4 regions of the Parvibaculum sp. MBR-TMA-1.3b-4.2 genome follow, and region 1 is predicted to be linked to each of the others. Evidence: predicted binding sites of a transcription regulator. Region 1 holds the regulator's gene; each other region holds the start of a gene.
What was found. The regulator PhoB, encoded in region 1, activates phosphate uptake and scavenging genes when phosphate is short. The targets are predictions, from matches to a motif close to TGTCATNNANCTGTCAT.
Positions count from the first base shown of each region.

Region 1 (3,484 bases):
TCGGCATGGTGTTCCAGAAGCCGAACCCCTTCCCGAAGTCGATCTTCGATAACATCGCCTATGGACCGCGTATCCATGGCTTCTCCTCCAACAACAAGGCCGACATGGAAGAGCTGGTGGCGACCAGCCTTCAGAAGGCCGGCCTCTGGGAAGAAGTGAAGGATCGCCTGGACCAGCCGGGCACGGGGCTTTCCGGCGGTCAGCAGCAGCGTCTGTGCATTGCACGCGCCATTGCCGTGAAGCCGGAAGTCATCCTGATGGACGAGCCCTGCTCGGCGCTCGATCCGATTGCGACGGCGAAAATCGAAGAGCTGATGGACGAACTCCGGTCGGACTACACGATCGTGATCGTGACGCACTCCATGCAGCAGGCGGCACGCGTGTCGCAGCGAACCGCGTTCTTCCACCTCGGTGTGCTGGTGGAAGAGGGGGATACCGACAAGATCTTCACAAATCCGGACGACGAGCGCACGCAGAACTATATCACCGGCCGTTTCGGTTAATTTCGACGCCGGTCACTCGGTGAGGGGCCAAAAGGAGGATCAGGCGTGACGACAGAACATACAGTGAAGTCCTTCCAGGAGGAGCTCGAGAAGCTCAGCACCGGGATCGCTCAGATGGGCGGGCTGACCGAAGCTCAGCTATCGGCAGCTCTTGAGGCCGTTCAGCGGCGCGATAATCAGCTGGCCGAGCGCACCGTGCGCGAAGACGTGCGGATCGACGATCTCGAAACGCAGATCGAAACTCAGGCTGTGCGTGTGATCGCGCTCCGCCAGCCCATGGCGGCCGATCTTCGCGAGGCCATTGCCTCGATCAAGATTTCGAACGATCTGGAACGCATCGGCGATCTGGCGAAGAACATCGCCAAACGCGCCATCGTGATCGGTTCCGATTTCAATATCGAGAACCGTCTCATCCAGAGCATCGGGCGCATGGGCCGGCTGGCTCAGGGGCAGCTCAAGACGGTGCTGGATTCCTATTCCAGCCGCGATGCGCAGGCTGCCATGGATGTCTGGATGCAGGACGAAGAGATCGACGAGATGTACAACTCGATCTTCCGTGAACTGCTGACCTACATGATGGAGGACCCCCGCACCATCGGCGTTTCCACCCATCTGCTCTTCATTGCCAAGAACCTGGAACGGATCGGCGACCACACGACCAATGTTGCCGAGACGGTCCGCTACCTCATCACCGGCGAACGTGTCGTGGATGACCGCCCGAAGGGCGATACGACGAGCATGACCTCGATAGAATCGGATGATTGAAGGAGGCCACAAGGGAAATGCAGATGTTGACCACGGCGGATGAGCTACGGTCTCACGCGTCCTTTGAACGAAGAATGAAACCAACCGTATTGATTGTGGAAGACGAGGAGGCTCTATCGACCCTCCTCCAGTACAATCTGGACAAGGAAGGCTACCGGATTCTCTCCGCGTCGGATGGCGAGGAAGCGGCGATGATGGTTCGGGAAACGACCCCCGATCTCGTCCTTCTCGACTGGATGCTGCCGGGACTGTCCGGTATCGAGCTTTGCCGCAGGCTTCGCGGACGGCCCGAAACCCGCAACCTGCCGATCATCATGATCACGGCGCGTGGCGAGGAATCGGACCGTATCCGCGGCCTCGACACGGGCGCCGACGATTATGTGACCAAGCCTTTTTCCATGACCGAGCTTCTGGCGCGGATCAGGGCGGTCATGCGGCGTATCCGGCCCGCGCTGACCGAGGACCTCGTGACCTTTGGCGACATCGTGATCGACCGGGCGGCCCATCGTGTGCGGCGCGGCGAGCGGGAGGTTCATCTGGGCCCCACCGAATACCGCCTGCTCGATCATCTGATCCAGCATCCCGGGCGCGTCTTCAGCCGCGAACAATTGCTCGATGCGGTCTGGGGCTCCGATGTCTATGTCGAAGCCCGCACCGTCGACGTGCACGTGGGCCGTTTGCGCAAGGCGCTCAACGACAGGGGCGAGCGCGATCCGATCCGCACCGTCCGCTCCGCGGGCTATGCGCTGGACGAGCAGTTCCGGGCCTGAACGCTTTCGAGCCCGGGTGCTTTATGCCGAAAAGAAAAAAGCCGGTGTCTCTCGACACCGGCTTTTGTTCGCGCCCCGTCCCCTGGGGCCTAGACGGGAAGGCTCCCCTCCGAAGGGGTCAGCCCGTAAGCCGTTCCGTCCGCGCACGTTCGCGATTGCGGCGGCTCTGTGCCGGCTGATAGGCCTTCCGCGCATGTTCGGGGCAATAGGGCATGCCGTCTTCGGCGCCCCGTCCGCAGAAATGGAAGCCGGCCTTGCCCGGCTCGCCGATGGGCCATTTGCAGGTCCGTTCGGTCAGCGTCAGCACCGTGGCGCGCTCCGAAAGCGGCAGGTCAGGCAGCTCGCTTGCGCTCGACGCCCGGCTTTCCTTCGGCAGATTGTCTTCGCTCCGGCTCTGAAGCTCTTCTTTCTGCTCACGCGGGGTGGCCGGCTCGGGCCGGGCCCGGACCAGCGTGCGCGGCGCCGCGGGGCGGCTCGTGCGCGCCGGACGGCTCGGTGTGGCGCGGCCGGAAAGACCGAGCCGGTGCACCTTGCCGATCACCGCATTTCGCGTCACGCCGCCAAGCTGCTTGGCAACCTGACTGGCGCTGAGGCCTTCCGACCACAGCTTTTTCAGGAGTTCTACGCGTTCCTCAGTCCACATCTCGGTTCCTTCCCCCTTATTGGCCCGGAAGACCCTGCGATCCGGCAGGACCCGGCCTCGGCCCGGCCAATGCCCGCAAATTACGCCCGTCAGGCACACCAGATTTCGTATGTGTTCATGAAAAATATACTAGATGGGGGTAGTTGTTAGCAAGGAGACATGCGCCTTCGATTCGGCTTATCCACAGAAAAGGGTGGGGGCGCCGCGTTTCTCTCCCTATATATGCCCCTTGCGCCGCCAGAATGGCCCGGTCCGGGACGGATATCCCCTTAAAGGGCGGGTTTATGCCGTTGCTGCCCATCCGCGACGGTCCTTTGGCGAGGGCCTGTGACAATTTTTCGGGGCGCGATTGTCACGGGGGCGGCGGTCCCCTATTGCTTGCCCGTAAATCAAGCGTGTGCCGGGCGCCTGTCGCCGGCGGCACCGACAAAACGTCAAGGGAGCCTTGCCCATGAGTGTTTCGACAGATCGCAAGTCAATGCAGCCCATGGTCGGTGCGCGTCGTTTCGGCTCGGTGAACTGGCTCGGCGTGTGGACGCTCTACATGAAGGAAGTGCGCCGCTTCATGAAGGTCATCACCCAGACGGTGGCGGCGCCCGTGGTGACCACGCTTCTTTACCTTGCGATCTTCGCGCTCGCCATCGGCAAGTTCCGGCCGGATGTGCATGGCGTGCCCTTTATCGAGTTTCTGGCGCCGGGTCTCATCATCATGACGATGATCCAGAACTCCTTCGCCAATACCTCCTCCTCGATCCTGATCTCGAAAGTGCAGGGCAATATCGTCGATATTCTCATGCCGCCCC
Region 1 covers NZ_JBRJHC010000001.1:1,601,390-1,604,873, reverse strand. The annotation lists gene pstB (phosphate ABC transporter ATP-binding protein PstB) at 1-503, shown strand, start outside; gene phoU (phosphate signaling complex protein PhoU) at 549-1,268, shown strand; gene phoB (phosphate regulon transcriptional regulator PhoB) at 1,343-2,038, shown strand; gene ACSSVQ_RS07695 (GcrA family cell cycle regulator) at 2,157-2,681, opposite strand; gene ACSSVQ_RS07690 (ABC transporter permease) at 3,133-3,484, shown strand, end outside.

Region 2 (3,484 bases), 460 kb from region 1:
TCTCGCCAACCAGATGAACGCCTATCGCCGGGACTTCCCGATCACGCGCTTTCTCTACATGTATGTGGACAAGGCGCCCGATGCCCCGCTGTCCGCGCCGGTCAAAGAGTTCTTCACCTACGCCTTTTCGCTGGACGGGCAGAAGGACGCCGCGCTCGCAGGCTATTATCCGCTGCCTTACGTCTATTCGGGCCAGGAAATCGAACAGCTCGGCCTGAAACGGCTGGACTGATTCTTTCGCGTTTGCCCCACGTCATTGCGAGGAGGGCGCGCGACGAAGCAAGCCATGCAGTCGTCCTTCACCGCGCCCTATGGATTGCTTCGGCCCTAAGGGCTTCGCAATGACGGATTTCACCTGCTGTTTCCTGCCTTCTTCAAACATAAAAATGCCCCGGCGGTTTCCCGCCGGGGCATCGTCTGACTTATCCTGCGAGGATTAGATCAGAACTTGAACTGCGTACGCAGGCCGACCTGGTCGAAATCGGCCGACGCGCCCGGAACCTTCACTTCGACCGTGTTGTAGTCGAGCATGAAGCGGACATTGTTGTTCGGATACCAGTTCAGACCGAAGGTCCAGATGTTCTGGTCGCCGCCCAGGATGCCGTTGTCGTTGAGATCGGCTTCCGAGTAACGGGCCGCAACTTCCCAGGCACCTGCGCCACCGCCCATGGTGAACGGATCGGCCGGCTTCACGCCCTTGAAGCGCGCCTTCTTCATGTCATAGACGTAGTCTTCGCCCGTGATCACCCAGGACGCCGACACGTACCAGGAGTTGAAGTTGTAGTCCGGGTTGGCGCCATCGCGGTTCACGTCGAACATGTAGTATTCGGCCTGAGCGCGGACCGGGCCGTAGGCGAACGCCAGTTCCGGGCCATAAGCGGCGATGTTGTCGACATTGGTGATGGTGCCGGTATCGATCGAGCGGAAGCTGCCGCCGTCGATGCGCATTTCCGGACGCTCGCGGAAGCGGTACGAGGAGTTCTTCGTATCGAAGTTGTACGTACCCGACGCGCCGAGGTGAACCACGGAGGCTTCATCCGGATGGAAGGCGACCGCAACACGACCAACCACGTTCTGGGTGGTGTAGTCCTGGTTGGAGCCCTTGGAGTCCATCGTGTAGTAGGCGCCGGCATAGAAGTTGTCGCCGTGACCGGTGATACCGAAAGCCATACGGCCGTCAGACGCGCCGATGCCCGTCATCAGGTTGTTGGCGTTCGCACGTTCCATGAAGGTGATGTCGTTCGAAGACACCGTGTCGTCCAGCGTCAGGATCGGCTGGATGGCACCCCAGACGATGTCGACATTCTTGATGCCCTTGTAGTGCAGCGCGGCTTCGTAGATCGAGCCGGACGGGTTGCCGCCGGAATCCGCGAAGTTGAAGAACAGGTCGTAGCCCCAGTCCTTCGCGAACTTGCCCTTCACGCCGAGGATGAGACGGCGGAACGTCGCGTTGCCCTGACCGGCGTCGGCGCCGAGGCCGAAGCCCGTACGTTCGGCGTCGGACAGACCGCTATAGGTGCCCACGTCGAGGTGGAAACGACCGGAAATGGTCATGGTGTAGGCGCCGTCGGCCGTCGAGAAGGTCGGCGCGCCGTTTTTCATGCTGACGATCACGTCGCTCTTGCGCGACTGAAGGTCCTTGATCTGGTTGCCGTAGTTGATCGCGAGGTCATCGACCTTCTGCTGCAGATCGTTGATCTGCTGCTTCAGGGCATCGACATCGCCACAGCAATCCTTCGAACCGGCCTGGGCCGGGACGGCGAGGAATGCAGCGGCACCGAGAGCGGTGCCCGCAAGCAGGATATTGCGCAACGTCATGAGACGTCTCCGTGTTTAATGGGTCATTCTGATCAGGATTGCGAGCAGCGGTCCTACCGCCAACGCCCCCCATGACCGTCGCTAATAAGGGCGCTCTGTGACGGTTCCTTTGGGGTTTTGTGACGGGTGAATGACAGGGCGAGGGTGTGGCATTCCCGCATGTCCCGCGTGCCGCTTCTCCCCCGCCGGGGCGGCGGTTCCCTGCCGGAAATTCTCGTTTTGCGCGGAAAGGGCGGGGGTTCGGAGGGTGCGGCGGAAATGCAACTATTGTGAGTGTTTGTGAAAACCGCCCCGCCGTTCCGGGTGCAGGAGCGATTTTTACGCGTGGCGTGGGCGTCGGAATCGCAGGGCGTGACGGCTATGTGGCGCGCCTGGTTTCGCGGACGGAAGCAGACATCCTTGAAGTCCGGGGAAAACGTGTAAATTCTGGGGGCGGCGGTATATCTCCCGCAGACGAATCGCGCCGGCCCGATCGGGCGTGCGGCATCGAAGGAAAAATTCGGCTGATACTTCAGGCCGGGAATGAAGAAGAAAAAATTGACGTCACCGCCTCCCCGAAACTGCCAGTCCTGTCCGGTTCGCCAGCAGGCGCTCTTCATGCCGCTCAACCAGGCGGAACTGGAGGCCATCCAGTCCGTGAGAACGGGTACCCGCCATGTCCGGGCGGGAGAGGCTATCTTCGATCACGAGACCAACGGCGAAGAAAGCATGACGCTGTTCTCCGGATGGGCCATGCGCCAGCGGGCGCTGGAAAGCGGCAAAGTACAGATCACCTCGTTTCTGATGGCGGGGAGCTTCATCGACGCCGATTTCGAGCTGGCCAATGGCGACGGCTACTCCATCGAGGCGATTACGGATGTCGAATTGTGCATCTTCTCCACCGCGGATCTGAAGAAGCGGTTCGGCGAGAACGCCGTTCTCGCGCGCGCCCTGGCGACGCTGGCGCAATCGGAAGAGGCCTTGCTGTTCGAGCATATGACCGATATCGGCCGCCGCAGCGCCATGGAACGCCTCGCCCATTTCCTGCTCGAAACCTATACGCGGCAGAAAATGCTGGGCATGGCGGGTAATGACTATTGCCCCTTTCCGCTTCGCCAGCGCCATCTCGCCGATGCGATGGGGCTTTCCTTCGAGCATGTGAACCGCATGCTGAAAGAGCTGAAAGACAAGGGGTGGGCCGGCATCGCGGACGGCCGCCTCTACATCATGGACTTTTCAAGCCTGAGCCGATATTGCGATTTCGACGACAGCTATCTGAGGCCCCGGCCGATCTTTTGACCGCCCGAGGGAAGGGATTGAGGGAAGGGATTGCGCAAAGCATGAGCGCCGCCGAAAAACCTCCCGTCAGAACGCCCGCCCGCGCGGAGCTTCGCGCGGATGCCGTCATCCATGTGCTGGGCGTGGGTGCGAGCGTGGCAGGCGGCGTCTGGCTGATCGCCTATACGGCGGAGCAAGGCAGCACGACGCTGGTGACGGGGGTCGTCATCTATGCGCTGTCGCTCTGCGCCGCGCTTACCTTTTCCGCGCTCTACAACACGATCTCGCATGGGGGAGCGAAGGAGATTTTGCGCCGCTTCGACCATTCCGCGATCTTCCTGCTCATCGCGGGCACCTATTCGCCCTTCATGCTGGCCGATATCGGCGATCCCTGGGTCGCCACGGTTTA
Region 2 covers NZ_JBRJHC010000001.1:2,059,037-2,062,520, reverse strand. The annotation lists gene ACSSVQ_RS09890 (PstS family phosphate ABC transporter substrate-binding protein) at 1-232, shown strand, start outside; gene ACSSVQ_RS09885 (OprO/OprP family phosphate-selective porin) at 442-1,818, opposite strand; gene ACSSVQ_RS09880 (Crp/Fnr family transcriptional regulator) at 2,356-3,096, shown strand; gene trhA (PAQR family membrane homeostasis protein TrhA) at 3,138-3,484, shown strand, end outside.
Region 2: ACSSVQ_RS09885 (OprO/OprP family phosphate-selective porin) is a predicted target of PhoB. The motif match lies at 1,938-1,954, and genes of this name have one in related genera.

Region 3 (3,484 bases), 2.0 Mb from region 1:
CAGAGGAAGCCATTTGCCGGTGCCGTCCTCGTTGAAGCGCGCCACATAGAGCGTGCCGTAATCCAGCAGGTCGGCATTGGCCTCGCGGTTGACCAGATCCACCGGGTCCCGGCTGACGAATTTATAGAGATATTCGAAGCGCTGATCGTCGCCCATATAGACGACGAGGCGTCCATCCTGCGCGACGATGCTTTCGCAACCTTCATGTTTGAAGCGGCCGAGCGCCGTGCGCTTTTTGGGCTGTGCGGTCGGGTTCAGCGGATCGACTTCCACCACCCAGCCGAAGCGGTTCGGCTCATTGGGCTCCTGAGAAATGTCGAAGCGTTTGTGGAAACGGCCCCAGCCATACATGGTCGTGGGAATGCCCATGCGCTTCAGCTTGTCGGCTTCCGGGTGCCCTTCGGGGTCGCCCATGAAGTACATGTTCACATTCTCTTCGGCCATGAGGTAGGTGCCCCAGGGCGTGATGCCGCCGGCGCAATTGTTGAACGTGCCGATGACGGTGCCGCCGACCGGGTCTTCGCCGGTGCGCATGCGCGGATGATGCGCGGCGGGGCCGGCGATCTCGATCTGCGTATCGAGAGCCGTGATGCGGCGGTTGAAATCGCTGTCCGGTACGGGTTTCCAGTTTCCGTTTTCGTCGCGGCGGATCTCGACGATGGACCCGCCATGGGCGGCCATGGTCACGTCCACCTGCTCGCGCGTCAGCACTTCGCGCGGGTCCTTGCCGGCGATGCCGGGCAGCATGACGGGATCGGAGGTGAACTCATGATTGACGCAGAGAAGGCCCCGGTCGCTTGCATCGGTGCCATAGGGAAGCGGCACGAAGCCTACATAGTCGTTGTTGTAGCCGAATTGCCGGCGCTGGGCGGCGGCGGTCTGTTCCATCGGATCGAATTCCGGGGCGTCCTTCAGGATCGGGTCGCCCCAGCGCAGGATGGGCTCGGCGCGATAGCCGCGCGCGACATGATGGGTTTCATCCACGCCATGCTCGATTTCAGTGAATTTGAAGCGGGTGGGGTTCGGCTTTTCCGGTTCGGCGGCCTTCTGCGGTTCGCCGGTATCGTCGCAGGCGGCGAGCGCCAGAGGCGCGGAGGCCACACCGGCCAGCAGGGCGGCATTGCGCATTCCTTTCAGGAGGCCGCGACGGCCGATGCGCCGGTCCCAGATTTCGTTCAGCGAGGGCGCCGTTTCCCTTGCGGCCGGTTCGTCGTCAGCCGTTTCCAGTTGCCGGTCGAAAGAATCGCCATCCGCCATCATGCTCTCCTGATTTCAAAGCAGGCCGAAAAGCTATGGTTGGCCCATGACGATTGAATGACAAGCGGATGACCGCGCTATTGGCGCGCAGCGCATGAGCGGGCATAGTCGCGGGCAAAGAGAACCGAGAACAGGGAGTAAAAGACATGGCCATCTATGCGCTGGGCGACACGCAGCCGATTCTACCGGGCGAGGGCGACTATTGGGTCGCGCCGGATGCGCAGGTCATGGGCAATGTGAAGCTGGAGAAGAATGCCAGCGTCTGGTTCAACGCGGTTCTGCGCGGGGACAATGAGCTCATCACCATCGGCGAAAACTCCAATGTGCAGGACGGCTCCGTGCTGCATACCGATATGGGATCGCCGCTCACCATCGAGAAGGACGTGACCATCGGTCATATGGTGATGCTGCATGGCTGTACGATCGGCGAGGGAAGTCTGGTGGGTATCGGCAGCATCATTCTCAACAACACCAAGATCGGGAAAGGCTGCCTGATCGGCGCCAATACGCTGATCGCGGAGAACAAGGAAATCCCTGACTATTCCATGGTACTGGGCGCGCCGGGCAAGGTGGTCAGGACGCTGGAGAAAGAACAGTATGAAGCGCTGCGCCTTTCCGCCGAGCACTATGTGCAGAACTGGAAGCGCTATGCGGGCGGCCTGAAGAAAATCGGCTGATGCGCCGGCTGGTCCTTCTCGCCGCGCTGCTCTCGGTTTCGCTGCCGTCTTGCGCGATGGCGGCGGAAGCTCAGGCGGGTTCGGAGGGGCTTCGCCCGCTCGCTATCGCCGGGCAGGGCGGCAGGCATGATTTCCAGGTTGAAATCGCCGACGATAATGCCGAAAGGCTGCGCGGGCTTCAGGGGCGCGAGACGCTGCCGCGGGGGCAGGGAATGCTCTTTATCTATGAGGGCTGCCGGCGGGTCAGCTTCTGGATGAAGGATACGCCGGTTTCCCTCGACATCGCGTTTCTGGATCGCAATGGCGATATTCTGGATATCGCGGCCGGGACCGAGCCCTATTCGCTCGCGGGGATCGGTCCGGACAGGGATGTCTTCGCCGTGCTGGAGGTCGGCGCGGGAGAACTGGCTGCGCGAGACATTTCCGCAGGCGACCGGGTGCTCTACCCGGCGCTTGAGGGCCCGGCCTGCGAGTGAGGGATCGGCGTTAGACGGGGCGCTATCGGCTGATAGACTGTCCCGACCGTCATTAATGAAACGGCTTTGAAACAACAGATCAGGGAGTTGAGACCATGAGCGTTGCCGAGGACAGCACCGCGGCACCACAGGAGGTGCTTTACGAGGTTGCGGATCATATCGCGACCATCACGCTCAATGCGCCGGAGCGGATGAATACGATTTCCGCGTCCATGCTCAATCAGCTTACGGATTGTCTGCTGGAAGCGGATGGCGATCCGGATGTGCGCGTCGTCGTGCTGACGGGGGCGGGACGCGCCTTTTGCGCCGGGCTCGACCTGAGGCCCGGGCAGGGCGGCGGTATTCTGACCGGCGCGTCGCAGCCGACCTCGCTCGATCTGAAGTACACGCCGCCGACGGTGCTTCAGGCGATGGAGAAGCCGACCATCTGTGCGCTGAATGGCGGCGCGGCGGGCTATGGCATGGATACGGCGATGGGCTGCGATATTCGTATCATGGCGAAGTCGGCGAAACTTGCCGCGGCCTTCACCAAGCGCGGGCTGGTGCCGGAATCGGGCGGCACCTGGATCCTGCCGCGTCTGCTGGGCTGGTCCAAGGCGGCGGAACTCATTTTCACCGGCCGCACGCTCAGCGCCGAGGAATCGGTCGAATGGGGACTTGCCTCGGAAGTGGTCGACAATGAAAAGCTGATGGAGCGCGCCATGGAAATGGCCGGGGAGATCGCCGCCAATGCGCCGCTCGCCGTGCAGGCGTCGAAGCGCATGATGCGGATGGGGCTGAACGAGCCGTTCCCGGAGCATGTCCATCACGTCTATCTCCAGCTTCTGCCGCTGATGAAGACGGAAGATCTGCGCGAGGGCATGACGGCCTTCATCGAAAAGCGCAAGCCCGAGTTCAAGGGCAAGTAAGCCGAAGGAGAGCGGATGCGGGGCGGGGCGGATCAGGCTGGAGAGTGGTTTTCGTACGGTCGCGTCCCGCCGTTCCTGCAAGGGGTGTTGCTGGCGATTCTTCTGCTGGCGGCATCCGCCTTGCCACTCAGCGCCGCCGGGCTGTCGGGACGTTATGAGGGGATCG
Region 3 covers NZ_JBRJHC010000001.1:3,645,604-3,649,087, forward strand. The annotation lists gene ACSSVQ_RS17450 (PhoX family protein) at 1-1,257, opposite strand, end outside; gene ACSSVQ_RS17455 (gamma carbonic anhydrase family protein) at 1,404-1,934, shown strand; gene ACSSVQ_RS17460 (DUF192 domain-containing protein) at 1,934-2,410, shown strand; gene ACSSVQ_RS17465 (enoyl-CoA hydratase/isomerase family protein) at 2,506-3,318, shown strand; gene ACSSVQ_RS17470 (hypothetical protein) at 3,406-3,484, shown strand, end outside.
Region 3: ACSSVQ_RS17450 (PhoX family protein) is a predicted target of PhoB. The motif match lies at 1,304-1,320, and genes of this name have one in related genera.

Region 4 (3,484 bases), 1.3 Mb from region 1:
CGGGATATAGGTGGATTCGTTCTCTTCGAGGAGGAAGGTGTCATCCCCCACGGTCACACGCGCCTGCCCCTTCACCACGACCCAGTGCTCGGCCCGCTTGTGATGAAGCTGCAGCGAAAGCGACGCGCCCGGATGCACCATCAGATGTTTCACCTGATGCCGGTCGCCCTCGTCGAGCCCTTCATAAAAGCCCCAGGGACGGTAAACCCGGGTGTGGCTCTGATGCTCGCTGCGCCCGTCCAGCGCAAGCTTCTCGACGATCTTCTTCACATCCTGCACACGATCGCGGGACGCAACCAGCGTCACGTCTCCCGTCTCGACCACGACGAGGTTTTCCACACCCAGCGTCGCCACAAGGCCGGATTCCGCCCGCACATAGGTGTCACGTGTATCATGCGTGATGACGTCGCCTGAAAGCACGTTGCCTGCCTGATCCTTGTTGCCGACCTCCCAAAGCGCCGACCAGGAACCGATATCGCTCCAGCCCATATCGACCGGCACCACGGCGGCATCCTTCGTGTGCTCCATCACGGCATAGTCGATGGAGTCCGACGGCGACGCACAGAAGGACGCTGCTTCGAGACGCAGGAAATCCAGATCCCTGGCGCCTTTTTCGACGGCGCTTTCCGCGCAGCGGGCGATCTCCGGGCATTGCGCCTGCATTTCATCGAGAATGCGATCCGCCCGGAACATGAAGATGCCCGAGTTCCAGGAATAGTTCCCGTCGGCCAGGTAGCTCTCCGCCGTTGCACGGTCGGGCTTCTCCACAAACCGCTCCACCTCGAAAGCGCCGTCGGCGAGCGCGCCGCCCTTGCGGATATAGCCATAGCCGGTTTCCGGCCCCGACGGCACGATACCGAAGGTGACAAGCTTGCCTTGACCGGCAAGTGCGGCGCCGATCCCGACCGCCCGCTGAAACGCTTCCACATCGGCAATGTGATGATCCGCCGGCAGGACCAGCAATATGCCTTCAGGGTCGTGGTCCCGCACAAAGGCCGCCGCGGCCGCCGCGGCGGGCGCCGTATTGCGCCCCTCCGGCTCCAGAATATGGGCAAGCGGCGTCAGCCCGGCATCATGCATCTGCTGGGCAATGATGAAGCGGTGCTCGTCATTTGAAATGATGATGGGGGCGGCAAAGCCTTCCCGCCCACTCACGCGGATCGCCGTCTCGGTCAGCATGGCGCGCTCCGAGACGAGCGGCAGCAGCTGCTTCGGGTAGAGGGCACGGGATGTGGGCCAGAGCCGCGATCCAACCCCGCCCGACAGAATTACCGGATAAATCATCTTCGTCCCCGTTCAGCGCCACTGTGTCGTCAATTGAGCCGCATCCTAGCGCGCCAACCCGATGTTTTCAGTAGCAATTTCATCCAAAGGTTAAGAGCTGCCTCTCCGGGGCAACGCGCCGTCGTTCAGCGGCGCCACGTCCCGCCGCGTCATCAAATCATCAAAACCGCGTTATGCCTGCGTCACAAGCGGGTGGAATAAGAAAATCAATGAAAACGCCCTTTTGATTGATTTTCTGAATGGTGGCCCGGTGCTTTCAACTGTCGATATCTCGGTCCGTTACGGCCCTGCTCGCCCCGCAGTGGACGGTGTCTCGCTGTCCTTCGCCGAAGGAAGCTTCTCTGTTCTCCTCGGGCCCTCCGGCGCCGGCAAGTCGTCTCTTCTGAGAGCGCTCAACGGTCTTGTCAAACCCAGCGACGGCCAGGTGCTTGTCGGCGACAAACCGCTTGTCTTCTCCGGCGCGGCGCTTCGCGCACATCGCCGCCGGACGGCCATGATCTTTCAGCAGCACCAGTTCGTGGGCCGCATCTCCGCGCTGGCCAACACACTCACCGGACGGCTGGGATATTACAGCAGCTGGCGCTCGCTCCTTCCGCTGCCCGCCGACGAAAAGCGTTTTGCGATGGACTGCCTTGAACGCGTCGGTCTCGGCGAGTTCGTTCTGAAGCGCGCCGATCAACTGAGCGGCGGACAGCAGCAACGTGTCGGCATTGCCCGCGCCCTTGCCCAGCGGCCTGAATTCCTGATCGCGGACGAACCGGTGGCAAGTCTCGACCCGGCCACCGCCCATCGCGTGCTGACCTTGCTGCGTACTGTGTGCAAGCAGGACGGCATCACCGCGCTTGTGAGCCTTCACCAGGTCGACCTCGCCCGCAAATTCGCCGACCGCGTCATCGGCATGCGCGACGGCAGGATTGTCTTCGATGGCACACCGCAGCAGCTCGACGCAGGCGCGCTCGACCAGATCTACGACCGGCAGGGGGCTCCCGGCGATCCGGACCTCGAAAGCACGGTCGAAGATGACTCCAGCTGGAACCCGATCCCACTCACGGCCTAACCAACAGGTAGCATGATGAAGAAGATTGCCACTTTCTGCGCATCGCTCGTTCTTGGCGCAAGCGCTCTCTTCGGTAGCGTATCGCACGCCGCCGAAGCCAATCCGGACACGCTCCGCGTCGCCCTTCTTCCCGACGAAGACGCGGCAACCATCATCAAGAAGAACCAGCCCCTGAAGGACTATCTTGAGGAAAAGCTGGGCAAGAAAGTCGAACTCGTCGTGACGACCGACTATTCCTCGATGATCGAGGCCATGCGCTTCGGACGCCTTGAACTCGGCTATTTCGGCCCGCTCTCCTATACGCTTGCCAAATCCAGGAGCGACATCGAGCCCTTCGCAGCCCGCCTCAAGGGCGGTTCCGCGACCTATCATTCCGTCCTTATCGGCAACACCGAAGCAGGCGTCACCTCCATCGACCAGGTCGCGGGCAAGGATGTCGCCTGGGGCGACACCGCCTCGACCTCAAGCCATCTCATTCCGAAGTCGATCCTGCGGGCCAATGGCCTCACCGAGAAAAAGGACTACCGGGAACATTTTCTCGGCGCGCATGACGCCGTCGCCGTCGCCGTGCAGAACGGCAAGGCCCAGGCCGGCGGGCTCAGCCAGCCGATCTTCCAGAGCCTCGTCAAGCGCGGGCTCATCGATGGAACCAAGGTCACGGTCCTGCAGGTCTCCAAGCCTTTCCCGCAATATCCCTGGACGATGCGCAGCGACCTCGCACCGGAACTCAAGGAAAAGATCCGCGCCGCCTTCCTCGACATGAAGGACAAGGAGGTCCTCAAGGCCTTCAAGGCCGACGGCTTCGCAGCAGTCAGCGATGCCGACTATGACGTCGTTCGCGATCTTCAGACGAAGCTCGGTCTTTGACCGGGCTGACTGTCCGGCGGGTCGCAATAGCCCGCCGGACCTTTCCTCAACGAGAGTGACGCGTCATGACACCGGCTACCCAACCCCTCATCGACTATGATGCCGTCCTGCGCGAAGAGACGCGTCAGGGACGTCGAAACCTGCTCGTTCTCGGCGTCATCGCTCTTTTCGTCGTGCTCAGCGCGCAGACCACCGGCATGTTGAACCTGACCCGGCTGATCGAAGCGCCCGAGGCGATCGGCATTCTGTTCATGGATATGATGCCGCCGAAATTCG
Region 4 covers NZ_JBRJHC010000001.1:2,873,262-2,876,745, reverse strand. The annotation lists gene ACSSVQ_RS13755 (mannose-1-phosphate guanylyltransferase/mannose-6-phosphate isomerase) at 1-1,284, opposite strand, end outside; gene phnC (phosphonate ABC transporter ATP-binding protein) at 1,535-2,341, shown strand; gene phnD (phosphate/phosphite/phosphonate ABC transporter substrate-binding protein) at 2,357-3,208, shown strand; gene phnE (phosphonate ABC transporter, permease protein PhnE) at 3,274-3,484, shown strand, end outside.
Region 4: phnC (phosphonate ABC transporter ATP-binding protein) is a predicted target of PhoB. The motif match lies at 1,432-1,448, and genes of this name have one in related genera.